4 regions of the Enteractinococcus fodinae genome follow, and region 2 is predicted to be linked to each of the others. Evidence: riboswitches for the same ligand, from Rfam matches in the RefSeq annotation. Region 2 holds a riboswitch; each other region holds the start of a gene.
What was found. A riboswitch is a leader RNA that binds a small molecule or an ion and turns the genes downstream of it on or off. The one in region 2 is predicted to bind S-adenosylmethionine.
Positions count from the first base shown of each region.

Region 1: it holds a riboswitch for S-adenosylmethionine, as region 2 does, so the genes downstream of both, J2S62_RS00310 (MetQ/NlpA family ABC transporter substrate-binding protein) here and J2S62_RS10230 (acyl-CoA dehydrogenase family protein) in region 2, are expected to answer to the same signal.
Region 3: it holds a riboswitch for S-adenosylmethionine, as region 2 does, so the genes downstream of both, J2S62_RS08690 (O-acetylhomoserine aminocarboxypropyltransferase/cysteine synthase family protein) here and J2S62_RS10230 (acyl-CoA dehydrogenase family protein) in region 2, are expected to answer to the same signal.
Region 4: it holds a riboswitch for S-adenosylmethionine, as region 2 does, so the genes downstream of both, J2S62_RS02350 (flavin reductase family protein) here and J2S62_RS10230 (acyl-CoA dehydrogenase family protein) in region 2, are expected to answer to the same signal.

Region 1 covers NZ_JAVDYJ010000001.1:63,226-70,421, reverse strand. The annotation lists gene J2S62_RS00330 (cytochrome b/b6 domain-containing protein) at 1-173, opposite strand, end outside; gene J2S62_RS00325 (electron transfer flavoprotein subunit alpha/FixB family protein) at 179-1,126, opposite strand; gene J2S62_RS00320 (electron transfer flavoprotein subunit beta/FixA family protein) at 1,140-1,937, opposite strand; gene J2S62_RS00315 (TetR/AcrR family transcriptional regulator) at 2,046-2,630, shown strand; SAM riboswitch class I at 2,889-2,978, shown strand; gene J2S62_RS00310 (MetQ/NlpA family ABC transporter substrate-binding protein) at 3,198-4,094, shown strand; gene J2S62_RS00305 (globin domain-containing protein) at 4,331-5,539, shown strand; gene J2S62_RS00300 (helix-turn-helix domain-containing protein) at 5,536-6,273, opposite strand; gene J2S62_RS00295 (hypothetical protein) at 6,301-6,633, opposite strand; gene J2S62_RS00290 (2'-5' RNA ligase family protein) at 6,751-7,196, opposite strand, start outside.
Region 2 covers NZ_JAVDYJ010000001.1:2,192,107-2,199,302, forward strand. The annotation lists gene J2S62_RS10210 (DUF4916 domain-containing protein) at 123-662, shown strand; gene J2S62_RS10215 (non-heme iron oxygenase ferredoxin subunit) at 682-1,008, shown strand; gene J2S62_RS10220 (NAD(P)/FAD-dependent oxidoreductase) at 1,001-2,107, shown strand; gene tgt (tRNA guanosine(34) transglycosylase Tgt) at 2,139-3,401, shown strand; gene J2S62_RS10230 (acyl-CoA dehydrogenase family protein) at 3,596-4,837, opposite strand; SAM riboswitch class IV at 4,887-5,002, opposite strand; gene J2S62_RS10235 (queuosine precursor transporter) at 5,065-5,766, opposite strand; gene J2S62_RS10240 (MFS transporter) at 5,875-7,113, opposite strand.
Region 3 covers NZ_JAVDYJ010000001.1:1,864,459-1,871,654, forward strand. The annotation lists gene J2S62_RS08670 (formylglycine-generating enzyme family protein) at 1-567, shown strand, start outside; gene J2S62_RS08675 (NAD(P)-dependent alcohol dehydrogenase) at 678-1,724, shown strand; gene J2S62_RS08680 (alpha/beta hydrolase) at 1,798-2,424, opposite strand; gene metX (homoserine O-acetyltransferase MetX) at 2,429-3,559, opposite strand; gene J2S62_RS08690 (O-acetylhomoserine aminocarboxypropyltransferase/cysteine synthase family protein) at 3,574-4,911, opposite strand; SAM riboswitch class IV at 4,986-5,097, opposite strand; gene J2S62_RS08695 (baeRF3 domain-containing protein) at 5,242-6,336, shown strand; gene J2S62_RS08700 (VOC family protein) at 6,571-7,196, shown strand, end outside.
Region 4 covers NZ_JAVDYJ010000001.1:508,964-516,159, forward strand. The annotation lists gene J2S62_RS02320 (M23 family metallopeptidase) at 321-1,187, shown strand; gene J2S62_RS02325 (MarR family winged helix-turn-helix transcriptional regulator) at 1,204-1,683, opposite strand; gene J2S62_RS02330 (MFS transporter) at 1,828-3,105, shown strand; gene J2S62_RS02335 (hypothetical protein) at 3,106-4,215, opposite strand; gene J2S62_RS02340 (cold-shock protein) at 4,212-4,427, opposite strand; gene J2S62_RS02345 (RNA-binding S4 domain-containing protein) at 4,718-5,086, opposite strand; gene J2S62_RS02350 (flavin reductase family protein) at 5,093-5,626, opposite strand; SAM riboswitch class IV at 5,665-5,787, opposite strand; gene hisD (histidinol dehydrogenase) at 5,842-7,149, opposite strand.

The DNA of each region.
Region 1 (7,196 bases), 2.1 Mb from region 2:
TGAGCAGCGGCTGCAGCCGACTGCTCAGCGGCCGGTGTGTGCTCTGGCTGAGGTGCCGGTGTTTGTGCAGGCTCTGGGGCCGCTTGGGGTGCAGCTGGTGCTGGGGCAGCGGTGGGCGCGTCGGGGTTTTCGACGGCCAACGGCTGCCATCCGACCATTCGACGTTTAGACATAAATATCAGCTTCGACGGGCTTGGATTTCATCAACAACTTTTGGCACGACCTCGAAGAGGTCACCCACCACACCGAAGTCAGCCACATCGAAAATTGGGGCGTCTTCGTCCTTGTTGATGGCAATAATGGTCTTGGCGGTCTGCATACCAGCCAAGTGCTGGATCGCACCGGAAATTCCTACCGCAATGTAGAGATCCGGGGAAACCGAAACACCGGTTTGTCCAACCTGTAAGTTGTGCGGCACGTAACCGGAGTCGACAGCAGCACGGGAGGCACCGATGGCGGCATTGAATTGATCAGCCAGGTCCTCGACGAGTTTGAAGTTCTCTTCGGAACCTAGACCGCGACCACCCGAGACGACGACTGAGGCAGCGGTCAGGGCTGGGCGGTCCGAAGCGGCCTCAACCTCTTCGGCCGACACGATGGTGGCACCTGGGCCGGTCTGAACCTCAACATCGGAGTTCACCACGGTAGGTTCAGCAACAGCTGCGGCGCGGGTATCGATCGTGCCGGGACGCAGGGTGGCGATCATCAGCCCACCTTCGACGGTGGATTCGGTGTTGTAGTCGCCACCGAAAATCGAGTGGGTGACGACGGTTTCTTGGCCGTCAGCATCCCAGTACAACCCGGTGGCATCAGCGGCGACCGCGCCCTTGGCTGCGATGGCAATACGACCGGCAAAGGAGGCATTGACCGGGCCATGTGCCATGAGCAGCAGTGACGCGCCGTAATGTTTTACAGCAGCTACACCGGCGGCGACGTCGGCGGTACCGAACTGATCCTCTGGACCGGTGTGTACAAAGATTTCGGTGGCCCCGGCCTGTCCCAGCGCTGCGATGGTCTCGGCATCGGGAGTCGAGGTGACCACGGCGACGGGGTCGCCAACGATTGAGGCGGCACCCAGTACTTCAGCGGGTTCTGCATTCGTTACTAAAGCAAGTACTTTCGTCACGTAGGAAAGCTCCTTAGATCAAGTGCCGTTGGGCAAGGAAGTCGACAAGTTCAGTGGCAGCGGTATCGCCCGAGACCTTCTGGCCGGCCTCTTTCGGCGGGCGTTCTGCGGCAGAAACCATCACGTTACGCACATACGCGGCATCTGGCCCGGCCGAAATACCGAGATCAGCAAGTGAGGTTACGGCGATTTCTTTCTTCTTGGCCTCACGGATGGCTTTGAAGTTTGGCAGTTTTGGCTCGCCGGCCTTTTCGGTCAGCGATACGACCGCTGGAGTCGTCGCCGACAGCGTGATTTTTTCGGTTTCGGTGTTGGTCACACCGGTGATCGTCCCGTCGGCAATCTCGATCGAGTCCGCGCCCACGATGTGTGGACGGCCCAAGATTTCAGCGATCATCGCTGGGACCATGGCGCCGCGACCATCGGTGGATTCGGCACCGGACAAAATAATGTCGGCGTCTTTGGCCGCTTCGGCCAATACGCGGGCGGTCTGGACCATATCCGACCCTGCCAGCGCGTCATCGACCACGTGAACGGCACGATCTGCTGCCAGTGCTAGCACCTTCCGGATGGCTTTATCCGCGTCAGCAGGACCCATGGTCACCGCCACGACCTCGGTCGCAGTCCCGTCTTTTTTCAGATCGGCCGCGACAGCACAGACCCGTTCGTCGATTTCATCGACCACATTTTCGGATGCTTCCCGAGCCAACAGGCCGGTATCCAACGCGATCTGGCGTTTCTCATAGGTGTCAGGCACCTGCTTCACTAGCACTACGACTTTCATGTCCACCTCAACAGTGATGACGTTCACTCAGACTATATTTTTGTACAATATACCGTACAATCTAGATGCCCCATAGAACCCGAAGGTTACGGAAGCTGTGACCTCAAACACCATACCGTAAAAAGGTAGCGTCCCATGCCGACAGCCGATCTTAACGCCGATTTGACCGCCAAGGCCCGCATTCGTCAGGTGGCCCTGGAGCTTTTTGCGCTCAACGGAGCCGACGCCACCTCAATGCGCGCCATCTCGTCACGCGCTGGCGTCACCGTGGGGCTGATTACGCATCATTTTGGCACCAAAGCTGGGCTGATTCAGGCCGTGGAGGATGATTTACTTAACGGCATTCAGAAAGCGATCGAATATAAAGAAACCGACGCTACCGTGGACGGGGTCGTCAAGAAACTCGATCAGCGGCTGATGGATCATATCGACGCGAACCCGCTGGTAGCCGCCTATCTGCGGCGCATGATGCTCATCGAGGGCAATGGAGAGGGTTCCGACATTACCGAGCGGTTCACCCGCATGGCATTACGGCAGATTAAAGATCTGCGTCGACACGGGATCGCTTCGACGGCCCGCGAAGCAGAAGACCAGGTCATGCAAGTCATGCTGGTCCAACTCGGCCAGGTACTGATGCAACCCTTCGTCGATCAAATCGCCGGCTATTTGCAGCGCGACCCAGAGCAATATCGATTGAGCCTGCGCAAGACTAAACACTGAGGGTGGTTCGTGGTCTCCTGCCGCGTCGGCATAAATATTCACCTGACGCAACACTACTTAACACTGCTAACTAGGTATTTCGTCGAGCTCAATAGCTTGGCCTCTGACCCTACAACGTTGCAATGACGGGGTTTCTTATGTCGGCCGACATGTTGTGAGTAGCCGCTGACCTGGGTCACAGCCAGCCCTAAGACCCGACTGAGACGTTTCCCCATCCCCTTCGATGTAGAGTGACTCTCGATCCGTGAACACGGATCATTACCATCCAGAGCGACTGAGAGATCTGGCTCAACGACGTCGCAGCAACCTCCCCTAGGGGTCCGGTGCTACCGCCAGCAACGATGGAGCCTTTTTGTGATCGCATTTTCTGTTTCTTCCATGTTTGTCGCGCCGACGTTTACCTGGGAACAGCACACCTCGTATTGCGGATCGTCCTAGATACCCAGACGCGGCGACAAGGTGAACACGATCTGTCGCATCACTGCCGAAGCGCACCTCATCCTTATGGAACTTCACCGCCGCCCGGCGAGTATGTTCCTTCGACTCGATCCATAGAGAGATGAATTCATGACTGTCCCACATCGCACACCTTCGAAACTGCTATTTGGAGCCGTGAGTGCTGCCGGAATCCTTGCCCTAAGTTCTTGCGGATTAGCTAATGATGATGATCAGACCATTTCGATGATCCTCACGGAGTCTGGCCCGTTCCAGGAACCAACGAACATAGCCTCCGACATCCTGGAAGCGGAAGGCTGGACCTTAGAGCCCACCTACGTCACCGATATAGTCCAGCCGAATCAAGTGGTTTCCAACGGTGAGTATGATGTCAACTACTTCCAGCATTTGGCATATCTGCGACAGTTCAATGACGATTACGATCTAGATGTCGAGCCACTACTCGCAGTATTTCAAGCCCCCGCAGGTATCTACTCCGAGCGACACGATACCGTGGAAGAGCTACCACACGGCGCGCAAATTGCTCTCCCCGTAGATCGCGCGAACAACGGGCGAGGACTTCTGCTATTGCACGAAGCTGGCCTCTTGGAAGTGGATACCTCTCAGGACGTCACCCAGATTTCTCAAGAAGACATTATCGATAACCCGAACGAATATGATTTCGTCGAAGTAGACCAGCAATCCCTGGCACAAATCCTTCCTGATGTGGACGCAGGCTTTTCATTCACCAGGCTTATCGCAGAAGCAGATCTCGAGGTAGAGGCTACTGAACCATTGCTGATCGAAGAAGATGCAGAAGCTCAAATACCTTATACCGTGGTGATTGCCGCAGCGTCTGACTTTGCCGAGAATGAGCCTGAAAAATACGAAGCTCTACGGGCGGCCTACCAGTCAGAAGAGGTGCAGGAGTGGTTTGAAGGATACATCGGCGGCCTCAAAAAAACCGCATTCGATCTCGACATATCGGAACTCTGGGAAGATTTTCAAGCCACTGAGGAAGCCTCCTAAGGCTCCCTCGATACCAATCACCGGCTGCCTGCAGCGCGATCCAACACAAACTCGAGTGGGTCGTCCACGCATGAATGTTAACAACCTGTTTCTCAGTGCCTCTGACCTGACGACAGGGTTTGCTCCTGCGGGATTAAACACGGTGGAAACCGCTGCAGCGTACCTCTCAGCTGGCCGACAATGGCTCTACCTGCACCTCCGCGCCGCGGAGCATTGTCGAAGGAGCTGAAGCCATCATGAAACTGTCACCAGAATCTGAAGCCGTGGTGAAAGAAACCGCCGGTGTAGTCGCCGAGATCGCCGATGAAGCGACCGCGTTGTTTTATCGCGATATGTTTGCCGCCCACCCGGAACTGCTCAATGTTTTCAACCAAGCCAACCAGGCGATCGGCGAGCAACCCAAAGCATTAGCGGCCTCCGTCGTCGCCTTCGCGGTCCATCTCATCGACCCGGATGCCCCCGACTTCACCCCGGTCATGCAACGGATCGCCCACAAACACGTCTCACTGGGGATTACTGCCTCGCAGTATCTGATCGTCGGGCGGTATCTACTGGGCGCGGTTGCCAAAGTCCTCGGCGATGCCGCGACTCCAGAAATTGCAGCCGCCTGGGATGAAGTGTACTGGCTGTTTGCCACCGCCCTGATCGCTGAAGAAGCCAAGCTCTATGCCCAGGCCGGCACTGATCCTGAAGAACCCTACCGTCCGTACCGGGTGGTCGAACGGTTTGAAGAATCCGATGAGATCTTTTCGCTGCTGTTGGCCCCGCTGGACGGTCAGGTGCCCAGTCACTACACGGGCCAGTATGTGTCGATCGCCGTGGATCTGCCCGACGGGTATCGCCAGCCCCGCCAGTACACCATCTCCTCGGGTCCGCGCGGCGATTCACTGCGGGTGACCATCAAACGAGTGCGCGGCGTCGATGGCGCACCGGATGGCCGCGTTTCGGGCTGGCTACATGAGCATGCCACCCCGGGGACCGTGCTGAACGTGTCGCAGCCGGCTGGGGATGTCATTCTGCAGGATTCCGACAAACCGCTGGTTTTGGTCTCGGCGGGGATTGGTATCACTCCGGTCGCGGCGATTATGGAGGACCTGTCCCGTCGACAACCCGATCGGACCGTGCGTCTCTTCCACGCCGATAAGACGCATGCGCATCACGCCCTGTATGACGGCCTACGCCGTCAGGTGCTGGCCATGTCGGATGCTCGCGCGCAGAACTGGTACGAAGAAGGCGCCGAGGAGGCTCCGACCCTGCATCCAGCGCGCCCGGGCTTCATGGACCTCTCTGACGTCGAGCTCCCGGCCGATGCCGAAGTGTTCATGTGCGGTCCCCTACCGTTTATGCAGATCGCTCGAAAGACGCTCATGGACCAGGGCGTGCCCTCGGAATCGATCCACTATGAGGTCTTCGGCCCCGATATGTGGGCACAGCGTCCGGCCTAAACCTGACAGGCCGTCTCCTGCCCTTCGGCCAGAGCTCGCTGCTGGGCCCGTAGGGCAAAGTCCGCCAGCTCGGCGTCGGTGCGGTTCGCATCGATGCCGAGCTGCTGTGTTGCTGGTTCGGTGTCGTCGGTGCCAAGCACCAGCAAGCAACTGTGCGCGGTGGTGAAGGGGTGGAGGCGGCGCAGTGTGAGCGGCCCGTCAACCTGGTCGAGTTGTTGGCGCACAAGGTTGGCGTGCACCGAACACACCACCGGGCGTTCATCTTCGAGTAAGCCCTGGTAGAGACAGGGCCGTACCCCAACGGTCAGTGCTGTCGAATCGATGACGGGCTCCATACCAGCGTCGTCCAGATGTTCGTAGAGCACATCGAGTTGATGCTGGGCGCTGTGCCCGAGGTGGTCACCATGGTCAAGGTCAGGACTGATGCGACGAAGTAGTGCACCGCGAGCGCTCGCCTCAGCGGCCCGTCCTCGCGCAGCCTGGTTCTGTGCCGAGTCATCGACCGGAAAGTACTGCATGGGTGGGCGACCGCGCTGTCCGGTGTCGGCCGGTGCGCGATACAGCAGCCCTTCGTCTTCGAGGACCCGTAGGTGATCACGAGCGGTGTTAACATGAATACCGGCCGCCGCGGCCAGGGATTTGAGACTCTGACCGGGGCGGCGCTGTACGGCGTGGAGGAGTCGGAGTCGGCTGGACTCCGTCAGGCCGCGGTAATCTGTGGTTCTGCGAGGCATGCTGGCATCATAGGCACAGTGACGGCCCTATCTGCCAGTGGCTTCGCCGCCGGAAGGATCTTGGGTCCGATGATAGAGCTCCGCGTCTTTGGCTGCGCGACGATTGATCTTTCGGGCTTTGAGGATTCGTCGGACAATATCCGCCAGAAGTGCCACGGCGAGGACTACAAGCATCCAACTCACCAGGTCGGGTCTGCCCGCGACGAAGAACCTGATGGCGATGATCACCGCTATCATCAGCAAGATGATTTCGCCTAGGATCCAGAAAAATCCCCAACCACTCGCGGATTTTTCCCACGTAGGATCTTGGGGTGAGGTCGTATTATCGTGCGGTGAGTGAATATCTTCTTGTTCAGCCATAGGGCTACTCCCCTCTCACAAGCTTTGGATTACTTCAACGCTACTGTGTTGATAAAGCCCTGTGAAGAGACCATCGCGGGTGTGATGCTTTGGATCGTGACAGGACGCTGATTGAGCCTAGCCGCCGAAGCGGGCATCCGAGACGATCTGATAGCGTCGCGGGCCGGGTTGGTCCTGGCTTTTGACCAGTTGCACCGAGGTCGCCGTCCAGGCGAGTGGCTCAATGTCATGCCCCACGAAGGGGTCCTGCCCTTGGGTCGGGACCGGGCGGACTCGGCCCAGCGTCACGTGTCCGTAGAAGGGTCGCGTGCCGGCCCGCGCATCGGATGACAGGTGAGCCAGTTCGTTAATAAATCGTGTCCCCGCTAGCTCGGCTCCGGTGGCGGCCAGGGCCAGGCTGTTGCGCCCCAGCCAGTGTGTTACACCACTGATGGTGATGGTAGCCGGTGGCACATGGGCTGCGATGCGGTGCATCTCACTTCTCAGGTGTGTTTCTTCGTCGGTTGGACCGACATAGAGCAGGGTGCAGTGCAGGTCCGCTGGTGCATTCCACGACAACTGAT
Region 2 (7,196 bases):
AAGCGTCAGAACCTGCGTGACGAAACACAGGCCCAGCCAGACTTGACCGATCCCACCGTGCACGCCGCAACTGTGACGTAGCCCAACCGGATCCGACCCCAGGTCACTGTAGAGTGGTGGCCATGACAGTTCGAACTCCTGACCCGGATCCCGGGTGGCTCTCTGAAACTGAACTGGCAACGGCGCGCGAGCGGTTGCCGATGGTCTACGTTGAAGCACTCCCCGTCCGGCTTGATGATTACGGCCGTGTTGTGGAAGTGGGACTGCTCTATCGGGCGGATGAATCGGGCCACTTCCGGTATTCTTTTGTGTCCGGGCGCGTCCGCTATATGCGGTCCATCCGGGACACACTGATGACCCACCTGGAAAAGGACCTGGGGCCGTTGGCGATGCCGCAACTGCCGATCAGTCTGACACCCTTTACGGTGGCAGAATACTTCCCGTATGCTTCAAGTTCCGGGCTGACCGACGACCGGCAACACGCCGTGGCACTGTGCTACGTGGTCCCGGTCCGTGGCGACACCCAACCCCGTCAGGATGCGCTCCAGGTAGCCTGGGTTACCCCAGACGAAGCCCTGTCTGCCAAGATCCAGTCAGAGTTTGAAGGCGGCCGCGGCAAACTTGTGACCCAAGCGATGGCTTGGGCCAACTGGGGTCTCTAAGCTGGCACAGGAGGTAACAATGACACGTATTGATATTGGCGCTACAGAAGATTTCCCTCTCGAAGAGGGCGTCTATATTGGCCACGATGTGACCGGTGGCGAACCGATCGCGGTGTTTCGCACCGATGACGGCATCTACGCACTCAATGATCGCTGCACGCACGGCAACTACTCGCTATCAGAAGGCTGGGTTGAAGACGGCGCCGTCGAGTGCCCGAAACACGCCTCGGCGTTCTGTTTGGCCAACGGAAAAGTGCTGAATCTGCCGGCCACCGAGGACGCACCGACCCACACGGTAGAAATCGTGGACGGACGCGTACTGCTCACGCCACAATTCGATGCCTAACACCCTGATTATTGGCGGTTCGGTTGCCGGGTTCTCGGTCGCCGCTGGCCTGCGCGAGGCCGGCTACACCGGTAAGATCACTATCATCGACCCGCACCACACCGCACTGGACCGGCCGCCGCTGTCCACCGAGTACCTCATTGACGACGATGTCGATCTGGCACTAGCACCGCCCGAATGGTTCGCCGAACATGCGGTGACCTGGGTACAAGATACGGCCGTGGAGCTCGGCCAGGGTTTCGTGCAAACCCGCACGCAGCGCTTCGAGGCGGACCACATTGTGATTGCCACCGGGGCCGTACCGAAAACACTTGAGCTCGATAAACCGGTCTACACGTTGCGCAATCTCGCCGACGCCAAGCATTTGCGCGCGGCTCTGCGTCCCGGGACCAAGATCGCGATTGCCGGGGGTGGGCTCTTAGCTCCAGAACTGGCCACGTCCGCCAAAGCCTTGGGCGCTGACGTCACGGTGTTTACCCCGCAGGTCCCGGCCGTTGAAGTCTTCGGGGAGCTAGCCGAGACCCTGTACCAGACCATGACCGAAGAGGTCGTGGTCGTCCCCCGGCGTTTGACCATCGACGAAGACCTCACCCGTTTCGATTTCGTCGTCGCCGCCGTCGGCATTGACCCGGCCGTTGACGTAGCACTTGGCTCCGGGGTGACCATCGACGATGGGATCGTGGTTGACGAGCACTACCGCACCGAGGTTGAGGGCATTTATGCGATCGGGGATGTATGCCGGATCCAGGGCCAACCCCGACAGGACCATTGGGATCACGGACGCGCCTCAGCAGCCCGCGTCGTCCACACCATCATGGGTACTAAACCGGAGGCGCCAACCCCGCAGTGGGTCTGGTCGGATCAGTTCGGCCACGACGTGCAAGCGGTCGGTCGCGTCGTGCCGCATGCCCACGAACACTTAGTGCACCGCGGGGAGCATGCCATTTTTGTGGTGGACGGGGATCAGGTCATCGGGGCTGCTGCGATCGACGATCACATGGTCATTCGTGCCGCGACCCGTATGATCACCCGGGGTATCAGTGTGGACCCGGCTCAATTAGCCGATACCGATATCCCCATTCGGCGCCTCACGCGCTAACCAGCACGGCGGGCCGACTAGACTAGCGTCCATGGCAGAACCCAGCGATTTTTCTTTCACCCTTGGCACGCGTCTTGACGGCGCCCACGGCCGCACCGGCACCATTCACACTCCGCACGGTGACATCCAAACTCCGGCATATATTCCGGTCGGCACTAAAGCCACCGTCAAAGCGGTCCTCCCCGAGGTGGTCAAAGATCTCGGCGCCCAAGCGGTCCTGTCCAACGCATACCATCTGTACCTGCAGCCGGGGCCCGAGCTGCTGGATCTACACGGCGGGCTGGGCAAATTCATGAACTGGGACGGCCCCACCTTCACCGACTCGGGCGGTTTCCAGGTCATGTCGCTGGGCTCGGGGTTCAAAAAAGTCATCGATATGACCGGACCCGAAGCCCAGGACAAAGTCGGGTCCGATGACGCTGTCGCACCCGGCAAGGAACGATTAGCCAACGTCGACGACGACGGCGTCTGGTTCACTTCCCACATCAACGGTGACCGTCACCGGTTCACCCCGGAAATTTCGATGCGGATCCAGCACCAGATCGGCGCCGATGTGATGATGGCATTCGACGAGCTGACCACGCTGCATAACTCCCGTGGCTACCAGGTCGAGTCATTGGAACGCACCCGCAAGTGGGCCCAGCGCAGTCTCGACGCGCACGCGCGGCTCACCGAAGAGCGCTCCGACCGCCCGTATCAAGCACTCTACGGCGTCATTCAGGGCGCCCAATATGAAGACTTACGACGTAAAGCCTGCCGCGACCTACGCGAGATGCGCACTGACTTTGACGGTGTCGAAGCAGGCTTTGACGGGTATGGACTCGGTGGGGCGTTCGAGAAAGAAAACCTCGGCACCATCGTGGGCTGGTGTGCCGAGGAACTCCCCGAAGACAAACCGCGTCACCTGCTGGGCATCTCGGAACCGGATGACCTCTTTGCCGCGATCGAAGCCGGCGCCGATACGTTCGATGCAGTCTCCCCCACCCGTGTCGGTCGCACCGGTGCGTTCTATACCGACTACGGACGCATTAACCTGCCGCGCGCCGAATTCGCTTCCGATCTGTCACCGCTGCAAGACGGCTGCGATTGCTACACGTGTGCGAACTATTCGAAGGCCTACATCCGGCACCTCATCAAGGGTGACGAAATCCTCGCCGGGACGCTGATGTCGATTCACAACCTGCGCTTCACCGTCCGACTGGTCGATACCATCCGCCAATCGATCATCGACGGGGACTTCCACGAGTTCAAAGATCAGATGCTGGGACGGTATTACGCGAAAGCGACGACCTGATCTGCGATGGGCACCGCGCGGACCCACTGCGTGAGATGAAGGTTTCGATGAGCTGACGTCTGGCGCGACTCGCTGATGACGTTGGTCTCAATGAGACACATCAATGGGACATCAGAACCCCGGGTTCCTGGGCACGAAATCCATTCGTGGGTATGGGGGTGGCAACTGCCGCTTCAAGCGCCTCAGGCCACGAGTTAACTTCCCACCGTATATTTCCGCTCCGGAGCGACCCCGTTGACCAGGTAGTCGCCAAGGATCCGGGCCCGGTAGATCAACGGGTTGTGGCTAGCCAGCACCCGAGCGTTGCGCCAATGCCGGTCGAAGGCCCGCGACTGTGACACCGCAGACGCTCCACCTACTTCAAAAATCTTGGTCGCGATCTCGAGCACAATCGGCGCGATGACCTGCTGGGCCTGATACACCTGCGTATACAGCGCATCGACCTCAGGTTCGGGCAGTTGTTCCCCGCGGGCATCGGCTGCAAAATGTTTAGCTAACACCGGTGGGATGGCCCGGAAAATGGTTTCGACTCCGGCAACCTGCGAGCTGAGTTCTCCTATGAGTTGCAGAACTTGCGGGTCGGCCTGGACCGTGTCGGCGGCACCGTGGCTAAAGGTCCGAGTTCGCGACTGGACGTATGCCACCCCATCACGCAGGACGCCTTTGGCGATGCCCACCAGCGTTGCCAAATGCACCGTCTGCCAGGTCGCTTGACCAAAGGCGGTGCGCTCACCGGAATCGAGACCGTGCCCGGGCGGGAAGATCTCTGCTTCGTCGACGACCACATTGGTGAAGATCGTGGTGCCGGATGCTGTGAGTCGCTGACCGAACCCGTCCCAGTCATCAATAATTTCAACCCCGGGCGCGTTGGCGGGGACGGTGACGGAAACGGGTTCTTCATCGTCGCCGGTTGCAGCGACCATAATCCAGTCGGCATACCCCGTGCCAGTGGAGTAGAACTTGGTCCCATTGAGCTTCCACTTGCTGTTGATACGACTAAGCCGCGTGCCGTTTTGTCCGTGCGTATTGCCGCGTTCGGTAATGGCATTCCCGGCAATCGCACCATGGCCAAACCGGGTCAGCCAACGATCTTGGAAGTCAGCTTGATCTGCGGTGCGGGATAACACATCTTCGACAAATCCCCAGTGCGCTCGCAACGCCTGGGCAAGATTCGAATCAGCCGCGGCGAGCGCGACGAAAAACTCATAGGCCTGCGGTAACGACAGCCCGTAGCCACCATACTCGGTGGGGACACGCAGCCGGGTAAAGCCAGCGTCGCGGAGTTGCTCGATCGGGGTCTTGTCGATGCCACCGGCGGCATCCCGGGCCGGTGCGGTGGCTGCGATGTCGTCGAATACCGGCTGTAGTTGCTCCCACAGCTGGGCAACGATGGTGTTATCGGCAGTGTCAGGAACGGGTACAAAGGTCTGCGTCATGCCAGACTCCTCAAAAGATTTCGTGGCGTCGGCAGATCACTCGCGCACGGCGCCATACTTGCTAAGAACGATTGAACTTAGCCGAATCATCACCTGGAGCACCCCGCTACGGCGAGAGGGTTGCTGACTGACCTGCCAGGGCGTTTATGGTCAGCACTCGTGATTCTGTTGCACTATCTAACCAGGTTTTCGATAACCCGCCAAGGTGTCGTGCAACACTGCGTCATTTAGGCTTCGGCGACGCTGCCATAGTGCGGTTCGGCCGTCTTGATCTTGCCGATGGTCCACATGGTGACTGGGGCGAGTATCAGTTCGACGGCGGTTTTCCATATCCATCCGACCAGCACAAACATCACGTACTGGCCGAGGGTTTCAATGCCGATGACGGTGGCGGCGATCGCTGAGAACGCGATGGTGTCCAGCAGTTCTCCGACCAGGGTTGAGACCGCGATGCGTCCAAACAGGTATCGTTCTCCACTGCGGCGCTTCATCGCGACCATGATCCAAGCGTTGGTCAGCTGTCCGGCTGCAAAGCCCACCAGGGACGCCAACACAATCAGCGGTACGGGGCCCAAGGTTCTGGCCAGTGCCTCTTGGCCGTCGTAGAACTCTGCCGGCGGCAAGATGATGATGATCCAGTAGGTCAACGAGGCGAATGCCGAGATCAAGAAGGTCGTGAAGATGACCCGTCGGGAGGCTTTGAAACCGTAGACTTCGGAGATAATGTCACCGACGATGTAGGCCACCGGGAACAGGAAGAACCCGCCATCGGTGAGGATTGGCCCGAATTGCACCCCTTTGGCGCCGCCGATATTCGACAGGATGAAGACCACGGCCATGATGGCAAACAGCACCGGATAGATATGGGAACCCACCGGGGCAAAGTTCCCCCGGCTCGTCTCACTGGTTACATGCGGGTTTTCGGTCACGAAGCGTCCTTTGCAAAACGTTGTATCGCGACGGTGTCACGGCCTCTACGACCCCGTTCACAGCTGCTGCCCCAGCTGGCGTTCATTGAAGTCCAGAAGATATTGTAATCAAACCTTGCCGTAGCTTTTGAATGGGTCCACCCCGCGCGGCACAAACACCAGCGTGGTCAGGATCCCGATGGCCGAGGCGGTCACGGTCATCGCCCACGACATCTGCCAGGTGCCAGCCGCCGCGGCGATGGCTGACAGAATAATGGGCCCGATGAAGTTTGCCAGATTGAACATCTGAGTAATCAACCCGATGACGGCTGAGGCCGAGCCGCCAGGAGGGGCGATATCGACGGCCTGCCGAGTGACGGTCGTGGGGACCAAGGCTCCGGCAAACGAGAAGATGCCGGCGGCCAGCAGCGCCCAGGACACGGTCCCGGGAACCTGCGACCAGTCGGGGGCAAAGACCAGCGTGGACATGATCGCCATCGTGCCCAGCCCGATGAGAAGTAATCGACGTGGCGGGTGGCCACGCTGCAACAGGACGCCGGTCAAAATGTTCGCTAGGCCGTTGAGGCCACCGACCACAGCGGTTGCCAGCCCCACCACGATGGCAACATCCAGACCCGTTTCGATGTCTGCGGCCGAGAAGATGGTGGGCAAGAAACTCAGCACCGCACCCCACTGCAAAGTGTAGGAGGAAAATATCAGTCCCAACGCCCAGGGCAACGGAGTCTTGATCGAAGCGCCGATCAGCCGGGCGATAGCTTTCAGATGCACCACTCCCGGTGGGTCGGCCGGTACCCGTGCGGCGACCACCGGCATGAACGCTAAGGTTCCGACACCCATCATCAGCCACCACATGTTCCACGAGACCGGGGTCGCGTTGAGCAGCACGGCCGATATGCCAACACCCAAAAAGAGCGCCACACCTTGAAACGCACCCCACCACCCCATCGCGCCGTTGACTTTTTCGGGCGGCGCAAGTGCGCGCACCATGCCCGGGGCGACGACCGTAATGAGAATAAAACCGATGCCTTCGATGGCACGGGTGGTCATCAACCACCCGGTATTCGGGGCAAACGCACCGATCAAGGAGGCAAGACCGGCACAGCCCATCCCCACCAATAGGGTGTTTTTGGTGCCGAGCCGTTCAGCTACCACCGAAGCGGCTAATCCACCGAGCCCACCGGCTATTTGGACGACCCCGACCAGTGCGCCGGCGGCCACGAGGTTGATGCCCAGATCAGCCCGGATATAGTCCAGCGCAGCCGGTAGCTTCCAGATATGCATGGCCGCAAGAATGCCCGTGATGACCACCACGGTCCACGCCCGTGTCCCCGATCCAGTTGTTGCCATAACCACACAGCCTACTCGGGGCGTCAGAATAACCACTACAATGGCAGATTGAGTACCGTTGCTTCCCCTTCGATAAAGGCACA
Region 3 (7,196 bases), 330 kb from region 2:
TGGGTTCCGGGCGCCAACTGGCGGCACCCCGGCGGCCCAGCATCCGACCTTGCCGGGCTCGATCACCACCCCGTGGTGCACGTGTCCTACGAAGATGCTCAAGCGTATGCGACATGGGCCGGTCGACGTCTTCCCACTGAAACCGAATGGGAGCATGCGGTTGCTTCGCCAGCGGGTCACGCCTATGCATGGGGTGCTGAGTTCATGCCCGCCGGACAGCTGATGGCCAACACCTACCAGGGCAACTTTCCCTATGAAAATACCGGAGCCAACGGGTGGGTCGGCACCAGCCCGGTCGGAGCATTCCCGCCGACAAAACATGGATTGTTCGACATGATCGGCAACGTGTGGGAGTGGACAACCAGCGACTTCAGCTCCGTCCGAGACTCGCCGTCTTCGTGTTGTGCAGCTCCGACCGATCCGGCATCCGACGCCGAGCACCTCGTGGTAAAAGGAGGCTCTCATCTGTGCGATCCCACATACTGTGCCCGGTACCGGCCCGCAGCCCGGCAACCACAAAGCCCCGACTCGGCCACCACTCACCTCGGATTCCGGTGTGCCCGCTAACTAGCAACATCAGATAACCATCCGGTAAACCGAGAGCGGTGCCATGCGTCTTGTCGTGGCAATCCGTAGCATAAAACTGCAAGGAAATAACCCCGTTCTAGGAGGATGTTTTGCGCGCAGTAGTGTTCGAAGACTGGAAAACGTTTCCGGTGCTCAAAGACGTAGAAAAACCCACGCCTGGTCCCGGTGAAGTGTTACTCAAAGTAGCCGGAGCCGGTGCCTGCCACTCAGATGTGGCAATCTTCCAGGACTACGATGCTGATTTTAACCCCGCGGGTTTATCGACCGGCTTTGTGCTGGGGCATGAAAACGCCGGTTGGGTTGAAGAGGTCGGTCAGGGGGTCACCGGTTTCGATCAGGGCGACGCGTATTTGGTGTATGGTCCAGTCGGTTGCGGCCGGTGTAAGGCCTGTTCCCGAGGCCAAGATACGTATTGTGAAAATGCTGCGACCAACCCGTATCCGGGCATCGGCTTAGGCCGTGATGGCGGGATGGCCGAATACGTCTCGGTGCCGGCACGTAACTTGGTTCCCTTGGGTGACGCTGATCCAGCCACAGCGGCGCCGCTGGCTGATGCTGGGCTCACGCCCTATCACGCGATCAAGCTTGCGCTACCAAAATTAGCGGGCGCAGATACCTACGCGCTGGTTATTGGTCTCGGGGGTCTCGGCCTGTTGGGCGTACAGATTCTTCAAGCTCTGACGGGGGCGACGATTATCGCCACGGACATGAAAGAGGATGCGATGGCCGAAGCTGAACAGCTTGGTGCCGTCACGGTGCCGGGTGGCGACGATCAGGCCGCAAAAATCCGTGAGCTGACCGGTGGCAAGGGTGTCGATGCCGCGTTTGATTTCGTGGGTGTCTCCCCCACGATTAACGCCGCGATGCAATCCATGGCGGTACAGGGTCGACTCACGGTGTTAGGTATCGCGGGGCAGCCCTATGAGTGGACGTTTTATACCACGCCCTATGAGGTGGAACTGACCAACAGTTACTGGGGCACTATCGAGGACTTACATGAAGTCGCGGACCTGTTCCGGGCTGGCAAGATCGCACCGAAAGTGACCAAGTATCCCATGGACAAAGCCTTAGACGCTTATCAAGATCTCGTAGATGGGAAGGTGTCGGGTCGCGCCGTGGTCACGCCTCACGGCTAGTCCTGCACTGCTTGAGCCGGGGTGGAGGGCTACCCAGTCTGAAGCCTCGGCCCGAGGGGCTGTCGAAGGTGGTCTAGACGTGCACCTTCAGAAAGCCCAGGAAATCATTGATTTCTTGCGGGTGGATGCCGTGACCAATTCCCTGGTACGTTTTTTCGACCAGGTTTACTCGCGGACGCAACCAGTTGGCAGTTTGTGCAATCCGATCGGCTGCGACAATGGGATCTTCCGGGTCGTATCCCCAAAACATCAACTGGTTGGAGGTTGCGAACGCTTCGTCGTCAAATAGGTCATCGAGCTCGGCGGCTTCGATCACGAAACCCGACAGGCCGATCACGGTTGGGTAGAATCCGGGGCGCATCCGCATCAGCGAGGTGGCCATCGCCATGCCCTGGGAAAAGCCCAGCAAGGACACACTGCGGTACTGGTCAGCGACCGACTGGACCCACTCGTCTAATTGCACGATGGCGGTCCGGACTTCTTCGGCATTTGCTTCAAGCTCGGTCGAGATCGGGAACCAGCAGTAGCCCCCGAAATGCGGTGGCAGCTGCTTGGGCGCTTGAACGCTGGCGATGGTGAAGCGATCATCGAAGTAGTTGCCCAGAGGAAACAGGTCGTTTTCATCGGCACCGAAGCCGTGCAGAAAGACTACGAGGTCTGTATCTGGGCGCGGTTCGTCGTGTGACCAGCGAACATGCATGCGGTTAAAGTCCTAACGTCTTGATCATCTCGTCGGCCACTTGGTGCAGGTCGGTGAGAAAGCCATCATGTCCGATGGGCGAGTCGATCAGGTGCACCGGAGTGTGCGGACCGAAGTCAGCTGCCAGTTGGTAACTTTGTTCTGGGAAGTACAGCCTATCGGAATTGACCGCGGCGATGAACGGTGTTGCGCTGATCTTGGCCACCGCTGCAGCCTGTCCCCCACGGCCACGCCCGACATCGTGCGACATGAGCGCTTCCGTCAGGGCGATGTAGGAGTTCGCGTCGAACCGACCGGCCAAGTCCTGAGCCTTGTAGTTCAGGTAGGACTCAACTTGGTAGCGACCCTGCCGGGCTGCAACCGGGGAGCCCAGCGGGTTCTCATTACCTTGAAACTTGCGACCGAAGCGCACGTTGAGTTCCGGCTCGGAACGATAGTTAATGTGGGCGATTCGACGCGCAATCCCCAGGCCTTGAATTGGTGCCGGTCCGCCGTAGTAGTCTCCGCCCTTGAAGTTTGGATCTAGCCGAATGGCTTCGACTTGTGCTTGTGCAAACGCGATCTGTTCGGCGGTGGATTGCCCGCCGCAGGCGATGACTCCAACACCCGAAACACGATCCGGATACATTGCGGCCCACTCCAGAGCACGCCCACCACCCATGGACCCTCCCAGCACCGCGTGGAAGCGTTCAATCCCAAGGATGTCGGCAAGCTTGGCTTCGGCGTTTACAGCATCCCGGATCGTAACGAACGGGAACCGTGACCCGTAGGGCCGGTTGTGCTCATCTAACGATGAAGGGCCGGTTGACCCGTAGCACCCGCCGACCATATTGGTCGCAATGACAAACCATTTATTGGTATCGATGGGCTTGCCGGGCCCAACCAGGTATTCCCACCAGCCCGCTTCGGGCGCCAGTTGCGAAGACGCTACATGGCTGTCACCGGTGAGGGCATGCTGGATCAGGATGGCATTGGTTTTTGTCTTGTTGAGGGTCCCCCAGGTTTCATAGGCAAGCTCAACATTTGGCAGGTACCCGCCGGTCTCAAAATGTAATTCGCCAATCGCGACTGTGGTGAGCGCTGACTGGCCTACGTATGTCGCCGGGTCGGTCACTGATTCTAGATCCAATGACATGACCTCACTCCTTGTTAGTTCGTGGCAACGGCATCAAAGCCGGACTGCAGATCGTCGAGAATGTCTGTGATGTCTTCGATGCCTACCGAGAGACGGACCAGGCTCGGGTTGACACCGGCTGCTAGCTGCTCAGCTTCAGAAAGCTGACTGTGGGTCGTGGTAGCCGGATGAACAACAAGTGACCGCACATCTCCGAGGTTCGCGACCAGTTTGTGCAACGTCAGCGATTCAGCAAATTTCTGTCCTGCGGTCGCGCCACCGACGATATTGAAGGCCACTATTCCGGAGGTACCGTTGGGCAAGAGCTGCTGCGCCCGGTCGTACCAGGGGGAAGATTTCAGCCCGGAGTATTGCACGCTTTCGACCTGCGGGTGCGCCTCGAGCCATTCAGCAACTCGCTGTGCATTTGCTATGTGGCGTTCCATGCGCAGCGAAAGCGTTTCGAGCCCTAGGTTGATCAAATACGCACTAAACGGTGAGGCTGAATTCCCCATGTCACGCAACAGCTGGGTGCGGATGCGCAAGATGTAGGACAGGTTTGCCCCCAGTGGGCCGTTGGGGCCAAAATCGGTTCCGAACACCAAGCCGTGATAAGACTCATCGGGTTCGTTAAACCATGGGAATTTTTCAGGATTGGCTGTCCAGTCGAAATTGCCGGAGTCCACGATGACCCCACCCAGACCGTTGGCGTGACCGCTGAGGTATTTGGTGGTGGAGTGGATGACTACATCGGCTCCGTGTTCAAACGGACGGATGAGCGTTGGCGGAGTTAAGGTCGAGTCCACGATCAGCGGGATACCGGCTTCATGTGCGATATCGGCCACCGCTGGAAGGGCGAGCACATCGGCCTTAGGGTTGCCTAAGACTTCTGAAAAGAGTGCTTTGGTGTTGGGTTTGATCGCTTGGCGCCACTCGTCGAGGTTGTGCGGATCTTCGACGAAGATCGTTTCAATACCCAACCGTGGCAGCGTGTGTTTGAACAAGTTTTGCGTCCCGCCATACAGCGAGGCCGAGACCGCAACCGAGTCACCGCTACCAGCCACGTTCAGGATGCTCAGCGTCGTGGCTGATTGTCCTGAGGACAGCAGCACCGCACCAACGCCACCTTCCAAGGCGGCTATCTTATTTTCGACCGCATCGGTTGTGGGGTTTGTGATGCGGGAATAAATCGGTCCCAGCTCGGAGAGTCCGAAACGGCCGGCGGCAGTGGCAGTATCAGGAAAATTGAAGCTGGTCGTCTGGTAGATGGGCAGCTGTGTCGAGCCGTACTCAGAATCCACATCCATTCCAGAGTGGATCTGACGGGTCGAGATACCCCAAGTGGACTGATCAGTGATGTCGCGTTGTGCCAAGTGGAAAGACTCCTTCATACCTTCAAGGGGTCTTCTCAACGCCCGTCTGCCGCGCAGCTAATGACGTGCGCGAAGACCCGCGCTTGTCTCAATTTGTCATGAGACCTGGTCCTCACCCGGGGCACCCCACCGCGGTGGAGGGTTGCCGGTCAGTAAGCCGGGGCATATTTACTGACACTCGTGACCAACACCCACTACTATGCCAGAAATCAATCAAAATGGCGACTTCTGAGACCGGTTATCCACACCGTGGGCTGAATTTATGATGTACGCAATAATTCGGACTGATCAACGCTCCAAAATCGAGATGACAAGTTGTATTGTTGTCGTATGGAACAACTCGGATACTTTGATCAGATCACCGCTGATGACCTGAAAGCCATGGCCGCAGCCACCGGGCCAAAGGTCACTATATTTCTGCCGACCGCTCCACCACAACATCAACCCCAAGATACCGCCACCCGTGTTAAGTCACTGGTCAAGGAAGCACGACGGAAACTCGTCAATGCTGGGGTCCCCGAATCAGACGCCAAAGATATGTTGGCTTCCTTTGATGCCATCGCCACTGATGCGCCGTTCTTACGTCAGCAGGGTGAATCACTTGCCCTTTTCGCTGCCAAAGGCCTGAACCTCATCTATCGGCTCGGCGTTCCCGTGTCCGAATACACCCATGTCGCAGAACACTTCGTGCTGCGCCCGATTTCTGAAGCCCTCACCAAATCCCACGCGTACTATATTCTGGCGATCTCACGCAAGAAAGTACGCGTCCTTGATGCCACTAAAGACTCGGTGGTCCAGCTCGATCTGCAAGACATCGTTCCGGAATCACTTGAAGACGTCGTCGACACTGACGATCGTCAATCTCAGCTGCAAAACCGCTCACTTGGCGGTGCGGGCCCCGTCTTCCACGGCCACGGTGGGGCAGCTGACAACCAAGAAGTCGAAATTGAACGATTTTTACAAGAAGTCGGCTCATCTCTTGGAGATCTCCTCGGCAGGGCTCGCTCCCAGCCGATGGTCCTAGCTGGCGTTGCCGAAAACGTTGCATCGGTTAAAGCTGCATCGTCCTACCCGGTGGTTGCCGAAGATTTCATCTCAGGTAATCCAGACGTTTCAACGAACCGCGAATTGCAGCAAGCCGGTTGGGACGTGGTGCGCCCGCACTTTGCTGCCAATGATGACGCAGCATACGAGCGTTTCGCAGATGTTTCCGGCACCGGTCTGGGTGAAACACAGCCAGATCTTATCCGCGAGGCGGCAGTTGCTGGTCGTGTGGACACGTTATTTATTAACCCGTCGCTGAACGCCTCGGACGGCACCGGGGACGTGAACACGGCGATCTTGCACACCAAACTCAATTCCGGAGATATCGTCATCATCTCCGATGGTCGTGTTGAAAACGTTGCGGCGCTCATGCGCTACTAGAAACCCCACGCACCAAATACCCCTCGAGAAATGTTTCGACGTTTTTCGAGGGGTTTTGCGTACCCTGTCCCATCCCCCAACGCAACGAATGGCGCCGGATTCTAGTAATACAGCGCAGCGGCAAAGTTTTTTCTAAAGTCCCTTGTGACAGGCAGAAATACTGCCGGACGGGCATGCCACAAAACAGCATAATGTGACACATTTCAATTTCAACGGCGCTTTCGTGACATGCTGATGAACATGCGCTTGGATCATGTTTCTTATGCTGTAGGTCCGGAAGGACTCCATGCCACCGCCGATAGGATGGCCGAGCTTCTCGGCGTCGATTGGGTCAACGGTGGGGTACACCCGCGTTTCGGGACGCGCAACCTCTTTTTCCCGATGAAAAACCGACAATACTTTGAGATCGTTGAGGTGCTGGAACACCCAGCAGCCGAAAAGGCGCCCTTCGGGCAGGCCGTTCGAGCTCGTTCGAATATGGGCGGCGGTTGGATGGGCTGGGTCGTTTCCGTAGACGACATGGCACCGTTTGAAGAACGCCTCGACCGTCGCGCCGTGCCCGGTGCTCGGACCTTCCCAGATGGTCGCACTTTAGAGTGGCAACAGATCGGTATTAAGGGCCTCATCGCCGACCCGCAGGTGCCCTATATTCTGCGGTGGAACGAGGGGACCGAAGATCTGCACCCTTCGCAGGCAGAGCCCGCTGAGGCCGCGATCGAGTCGATCACCATCGCAGGCAATCGGCCGCGTGTGCGAGATTGGCTGGGATTGGCCGATTCCGATGAGATGGTCGAAGATCTGAACATCAAGTACATCTCCCCGTCCGGCACACCGGGTATCGCAGAAGTCACCTTCTCAAC
Region 4 (7,196 bases), 1.7 Mb from region 2:
CACAGTTCGTGCTCACCTCGGGACCTCGCAAACCCATAAACGGTACCTTAGACCGCATCGCGACGGCCACTGAGGGCACCCCAGCTTGAGTTTCGCTGCTGGGCGAACCCTCGATGACGGGGTCGTGGTGATCGATCGAGACCAGCTGAATCGTCTGGTCACAGGCCTCTGCTCGTTGGGGCGTGCGACCCGCTTGAGACGCAAGTCACGACCGAGGTGGCAGCTAACGATTCAATATACCTGCGACGATACTTGAGGATTGGATATAACGAAATGATAACGCTACGATATAACAAGCTATTCAGACTTCCTCTTTTTTGGTGAGTACTACACTTATGCCATCTTCCGAATTTCCCTCTCGCCGCGCGCTGCGTGCAGCAGCAATCAAGAAAAAGCGCGGACGCAACGCTTCCGTCCTTACTGCAGGTGTCGCCGTGGCCGTCTCCTCGGCCGCTGTGACCTTCGGCGGTAATGCCGGTGACGGTAACCCGCTAGCTTTCGGGCAGACCGCAGAAGCAAATGCCGTTGAGCTCGACGCGACACCGCGTGAAACCTCGGTCATCCCAGCAGCTATTACCGGTGGCGATGAACGAGTCGTAGCCAAAATGACCAACGAAATGGCCGCCTCGCAGGTTGGCCTAGGCCGGTTGTACCAAGAAGGTGAAGGCGACGTTGCCGCCGGGCAGCTTGCAGTTGCTGAAGCACAAAACCCCCACAACGGATCGTTGAAATCCCTGCCAGGAAATCTGCAAATGATCTTCCCTGCTGACTCGACGCGGACGTCTTCGACCTTCGGGAGCCGAAGCAACCCCACCGGTGCCGGAACCCAGTTCCACGTAGGCACTGATTTCCCGGTACCAACCGGAACCCCAGTGAAGGCTACTGAAGCAGGCACCGTGGTGTTTGCGGGCGTGCACAGCACCGGCGGTCACCGCGTAGAAGTCGACCATGGTCACGGTGTTGTGACAGCGTACAGCCACAACTCGCAACTACGCGTCAACGTTGGTGACACCGTGGAACAAGGCCAGACTATCGCGCTGGCAGGCTCAACCGGCAACTCGACCGGGCCTCATATTCACTACGAAATCAAGGTCAACGATAAGTGGGTTGACCCAGAATACTACCTGCCTTCCCAGTCCACTGGGGGTGGCGCCAAGCAGCTCTATACCGTTTCCAGCGCCGACTAAGAACAGTCCGGTCCCATTACGGCAGCGGCAAGATTCGGCCAAGAAGCGCCCTGAGCGCGATATGATCGCGGCGTGACAAGGACGCTGTGAGATGTTCTTCCACCCGTCGGACCTCGAGCGCGGCTTGGGCATAGAGACGCCTGCCCGCTGCGGTGATTGCTAGGGTCTTCGCGCGTCGGTCGTGCGCCGCGGTCTGTCGGACCAGTAAGCCGCGTGCTTCCAACCCCTTTGTTAGGGAAACGACCTGGGAAAGATCCAGCCGCAAGAGTTGCGATAGCTCCTGCTGGGTCGGGGCGTGCCCATCGACGATAAACGCCAGCGTAGAGTACTGCCGCAGATCTAAGTCGAACTCTTGAATGCTGTTTTCGGTAGCGGACCGAAAGGTGTGCTCCAGCTGCGTGAGATAGAACAAAGCGTGGTCGCCCAACGGCGACTCTAACGCGGCGGCAACCGGCGCAAGCGGATGTCGTGGTCGCGGATTCGACTCTTGGCTCATCGTCCCTCTTGAAACCGTACGGATAGGTCTAGTTGATGAGTGTACTGACTGTGCAAGCTTCGAGGCGTTGTCCCGTCCGGTAAGCTGAGTCGAGATCGACGAGCCGTCCCCACGTCGAATGCTGAAGGATCTCGCGCCCACGTTATGTCTAGAACGTCTCACAACGCCTTGCCAGGCTGGCTATGGCTGATGCTAATCGCTGGTATCTTGACGCAGACGACAGCGAATCTCGTTCGACCGGTCACCAGTTATAAACTGATCCTACTGGGCTGGGGCGAAACGGAAATTGGGATCGCCACCGCCGCGTATGCCCTCCTACCACTGTTTCTCGCGCTGCCCTTTGGACGGTTGCAATCACGGCTCAAATCCCCACGAAACTTCGTAGCCCTAGGCATCCTCATTCTGACCCTCGGAGCCGCGTATCTTGCGTTGACGGGCAACGTCGTGCATTTGATGCTTGCTTCGGCCGTGTTGGGGATCGGCCATTTGATGTTTACCATCGGCGGGCAAAGCATGGTGGCACGTCGGTCGCGGGCCCCAGACATGGATGCTAATTTCGGGTGGTTTACCGCGTCATTTTCCGTCGGCCAGATGCTTGGTCCCTTGCTGTCCGGTGTCCTGCTGGGAAATACTTCGTTGACCGAGGCGCAGGCCGGAGGCGACGATCTCACCCACAGTATTAATCTAGCCCTGTGGATTGGTGCGATCACTTCGATAGTGGCGGTCCCGATCTTGTATACGCTGCGTGCTACCCACCCACCGGCACCGACCACGCAGACCCAAGACCTTGTCGTTGTCGAGGCCGGCGCGAAACCCTCGGTGCGTAACATCTTGAAACTGCCGGGGATAACGTCCCACATGTTTGCAGCGCTCGCGTTACTCGCGATTCTTGATATCTTGGTGGCGTTTATGCCGCTGGTCGGGGAGGCCTATGGTGTCTCTCCGATGGTCATCGGGGCGCTGTTGGCTATCCGAGGTGCCACATCGGTACTCTCGCGGATCTTTATTCGGCCGTTGTCCGCCAGGTACGCGCGCAATAATCTGCTTTTGGTAGCACTGTTGGTGTCGGCTGCCGCCATTGCTGTTGTGCCCGGGGTCGTGGGGTGGGGCGTTCCGGGCATGGTTGCGGCTTTTATTTTTATGGCCGTGGGCGGTTTCACGTTGGGTGTTGGACAGCCGATTACGATGACCCTGATATCGCAGGGTGTGCCGCGATCGTGGCGCAGTCCAGCGTTAGCCCTGCGATTGGTGGGTAACAGGGTGGGACAAGTAGTGTTGCCGCTGGCCGCGAGCCTGGTTGCGGGACCGGTGGGTCCTGCCGGTGGGATATGGTTTGCCTGCGCGATTCTTGGAATCTCTGGGGCAGAACGACTGTTGAATAAGCGCACCGGACCGGAACCCAATGCTGCCCAGGAGAACTGACTAGTGGTTGCGTCTATAGCGATTCAAGGCCCACCAGAGCACAGCTCCGATGCCGACGGCGCTTGTCAGTCCACCCAGTAGCCACCAGGAACGCTGACCTGAGTCGCGTTCTTGTGGCGCAGCACTTTCAACCTGGCTCCCGGTTGGTGTTCGGTCGGCATGGCCGGGGGACGACAATTGGGCTTTGATCGCATCGAGTTCGTCCTCAGAAATAGGCGGGAGCGTCTCAAGTTCGGAAGCTTGTTCATCTGCATCGCGGGGACCGGGCATGACCAGCGGTGAACCCCGATGCGATTGCATACCGAATATCTCGGGCAGTAAGTACCGCGGGCTTTCGGCGAGCGGGCGAATTTCACGAGGGCCCCGCCGTTCGGTGTCAGCGGCACTGAGGTCTTCTGACGGTGTCGTTGTGGCCGTTGGTGATGGGGACGGTGTCGATGCTGGTGGTGGAGCATAGGGCGTGGGCGGTGCGCTCGCGATCGGCGGTTGCGGGGTGGTGGGGGTGCTCGGCGTCATCGCCGGTGCACTGGGCGGTGTCGGAGAGGCCATATTGGGTGAAGGTGACCGTGACGGCGTCGGTTGCGGCGTGGTAGAAGGCGGCTCCGGTGGGACAGTTGGTGACGGAGAAGCTGTTTCATCGGGGGACTCTTCATCGGAGGACTCCGGAGAAGCTCCGTCGTTAGTCGGCTGTTCAGTGGTCTCCGATTCAGGCTCCTCCGGGATACCCGGAATAGCTACCTCGCAATATGTCCTTTGTCTGTTTTGTTCATCCCAGCCTTCGACGAGGACGAGAAGGTCCGTCTCGGAGCGAGGCACCACAATCGAGGTCTGGTCTATCCTGTCGAAATCCACGTGCTCATCGTCATCCTCGATGACTGCAAGATCTTCCAGTGTCTCCAGGTGTTCAGATTCGATCGTGACGGCGTCATCGGTTGTGTCGATGATATCGCAAGACATCTGGCCGCCCGGAGTCTCTTCTGCAGAAGGCTCCTCGGTCACCACGGATGAAGATGGGTCAGGAGACTCCGCCGTCGCGTACGCTGCACTGGCGGGCCCGAAGGCAAACAGGCCGATGGCCGCTAAGAAGCCCGCTCCAATGGCGAGCCTCATGACGCCGTAGAAACTTTCTGGGCGATCGGTCCGCGGTCGCTTGCGGCGATGACGTAGTGCACCTGCTGGCCTTCTTCAAGTCGACGGAAGCCGGTTTGGTCAATGCCGGTGTGGTGGACGAAAACATCCCCCGATGCGTCATCGGGGGTAATGAAGCCGTATCCTTTTTCGATATTGAACCATTTAACGGTGCCGGTCTGCCGATCAGACATGGATAAATTCTCATTTCTGGTAATCAGGTATCAACACGGGCCGACGTGCATTTTCTACCAGACCACAGGCTAGTGGATCACGGGCTTATTGGGAAACTCATTGGGCATACTTATAGATCAACGCAAGATTCACAACGTGAGATTTCGTCATGAAAAATCCCGCCGCCTGATGAAAGGGGTTCATCTGGCGGCGGGATTACAACATCACTCGCACCTTGAAGAGGTACCTCTAGTGTAATAAAGGTTATTTTAAACTATCCGAACGCCAGCTGTGAACTTCCTGGATGCTTTTATTGACTGTTGTATCCGCGCAACCGGTCGAGCTGTCGGCGTTCCTTCTTCGTCGGTCGACCCGTCCCGCGTTCACGCTTGGGGACGGCGACCAGGTGCCGTGGGATCGGTGCGGGGGAGTGGTCGATGTAGTGCTTGATGGCCACCGGGTATCCCACGCGTTTCTCCAACAGGCCGGTGACTTCGATGATCCGTTCGCGGCCGGGCTGGCGGAAGGTGATCGTCTGGCCAACCCGGAGTTTATGGGATGGTTTGACGGGTTCCCCGTCGACTTTGATTTTGCCGCCTTTGACCGCAGTACTCGCCGCTGAGCGGGTTTTGAACAGCCGCACAGCGTGGAGCCAGATATCGACGCGAACTGCATCCATGGCAGGTTAGTGGTCCCGAATATTGCGGAATTGTGATTTATGGAAGACCAGCGGTTCGTGAATGTCCGTGAAGTCCGCCAGGTTATGGACTTCTAAGAGGGCCACGATGTGGTCACCGGCGGGAAACTCACCGTACACCGAGGTTTCCAACCACAGCGCTGACTCTTCAACGAAGATTGCGTCGTCGTTGGTAGCGGTGTGCAGCCCGGCGAACCGGTCCGAGCCCTTGGCGGCCATTTGACGGGCGATCAGTCCCTGACCTTCACCAAGAATCGATACACCGATGCGGCGAGTCTCGCGCAGTAGCGGCCAGGTGGCCGAAGTGTTCTGCACGGCCACAGAGACCAGCGGTGGATCCAAGGAGACACCGACGGTGAATGAGGAAGCAACCATGCCCTGCGGGTTACCGTGCGCATCATATGAGGCGAGCGCCGCCACACCCGAGGGGAATTGCCCAAAGGCACTGCGTAGGGACAGCGGTGAAATGTCGTCGGTGAGCTTGGTGGTCTGCAGGTTACGGGCTTGCAAAGTTGAGGTCACAATCTTGCCTTCGAAGGTTGGCGCTCGAGGGCGCTCGAACGCTGTACTTGCCAGACACGGGGTCTTCCGTGCGGCCGAATCATCACCTGGGGCACCCCACTACAACGTGGGAGGGTTGCCGTCTTACAGCCAGGGCTAAATAGTCGTAAGAGCTCGTGATTCTGCAGATAAGACTAACCTATTTTGCATACGGGGCAAAGTAGAGATTGTCACATTTATTCAAACCGGTAGCGGATGGCTTCGGCGTGGGCGTGTAAGCCTTCTGATTGCGCCAGTCTCTGAATTCCGGGCGCCAACGGTTCCAGACCGGCCTTGTCGTAGCGGATGCGTTGCTGGAGGCGTAAGAACGAGACGGTGTTGAGGCCAGAAGAAAACCGAGCGGTCCCCGAGGTGGGCAGGACGTGGTTGGATCCGGCGGAGTAATCTCCCAGCGGAACCGGCGCATATGGACCCAAAAATACTGCACCGGCGTGCGTAATCTGCTCGAGTACCGCTTCGTTGTCTTTGGTTTGGATTTCTAAGTGTTCGGTGGCGATCGCATTGGTCACGTCGATGGCTTCTTCCAGGGTGCTCACGACCAGTGCGCCCGACTGTTGGCCGGTCAGGGCCTCCCGAATCTGGTCTTCCAACACGGCTCCGGGCACTTGCTGTTCTATCTGTGCCACGACGGCTTCGGCGAAGTCCATTGAGGTGGTGACCAAGACGGATGCGGCCAGCGGATCGTGCTCGGATTGCGAGATCAAGTCGGCCGCAACCCAGGCCGGGTTGGCGGTCTCATCGGCCAACACCAGGATTTCGGAGGGGCCTGCCACCGCGTCGATGCCGACCTTGCCAAAGAACGCCTGTTTGGCCGCGGCCACATACACATTGCCCGGGCCGGTAATCAGGTCCACGGGCTCACACACGGTTGCTCCGGAAGCGTCGCTGACACCCAACGCGAGCATCGCGATGGCTTGGGCCCCGCCGGTGGCATAGACCTCTTCGACACCCAGCAGTTTGCACGCCGCCAGGATGGTCGGGTGGGGGAGACCGTTGAAGTCGGCCTGCGGTGGCGAGGTGATGGCGATGCCGGGGACGCCGGCGGCCTGGGCGGGAACCACGTTCATGATGACCGACGACGGGTAGACGGCTCGTCCGCCGGGAACATACAGACCCACGCGCTGGATGGGAACCCAGTGATTCTCCACGGTGGCGCCATCAGCCAGCGGTACCACGGTGTCCGGGGGCAGCTGTGCGGCGTGGACTGCCCGTGCCCGGGCGATGGATTCTTCTAGCGCATCGCGAACATCAGCCTCGAGTTTCTCGAGGGCTTGCGTCATGGCATGCTCGGGGACGCGCAGGTTGTCAGGCCGTACCCCATCGAACTGTTCGGTGAAGTCTAAGACTGCTTCCGCGCCACGGGCTTTGACCTGATCAATGATGGGTTCCACGACGGCCGACGCATCAGAAATCTCGAGTTTGGCGCGCGGCATCACGGTTGCAGGATCAAAGGTGGTGGGGCGCAAATCGGTGATGTGAAGCATGCCTGTTAGTGTATCGGTTTTCAGGATTAGTTCAGATCGCGCTGAGA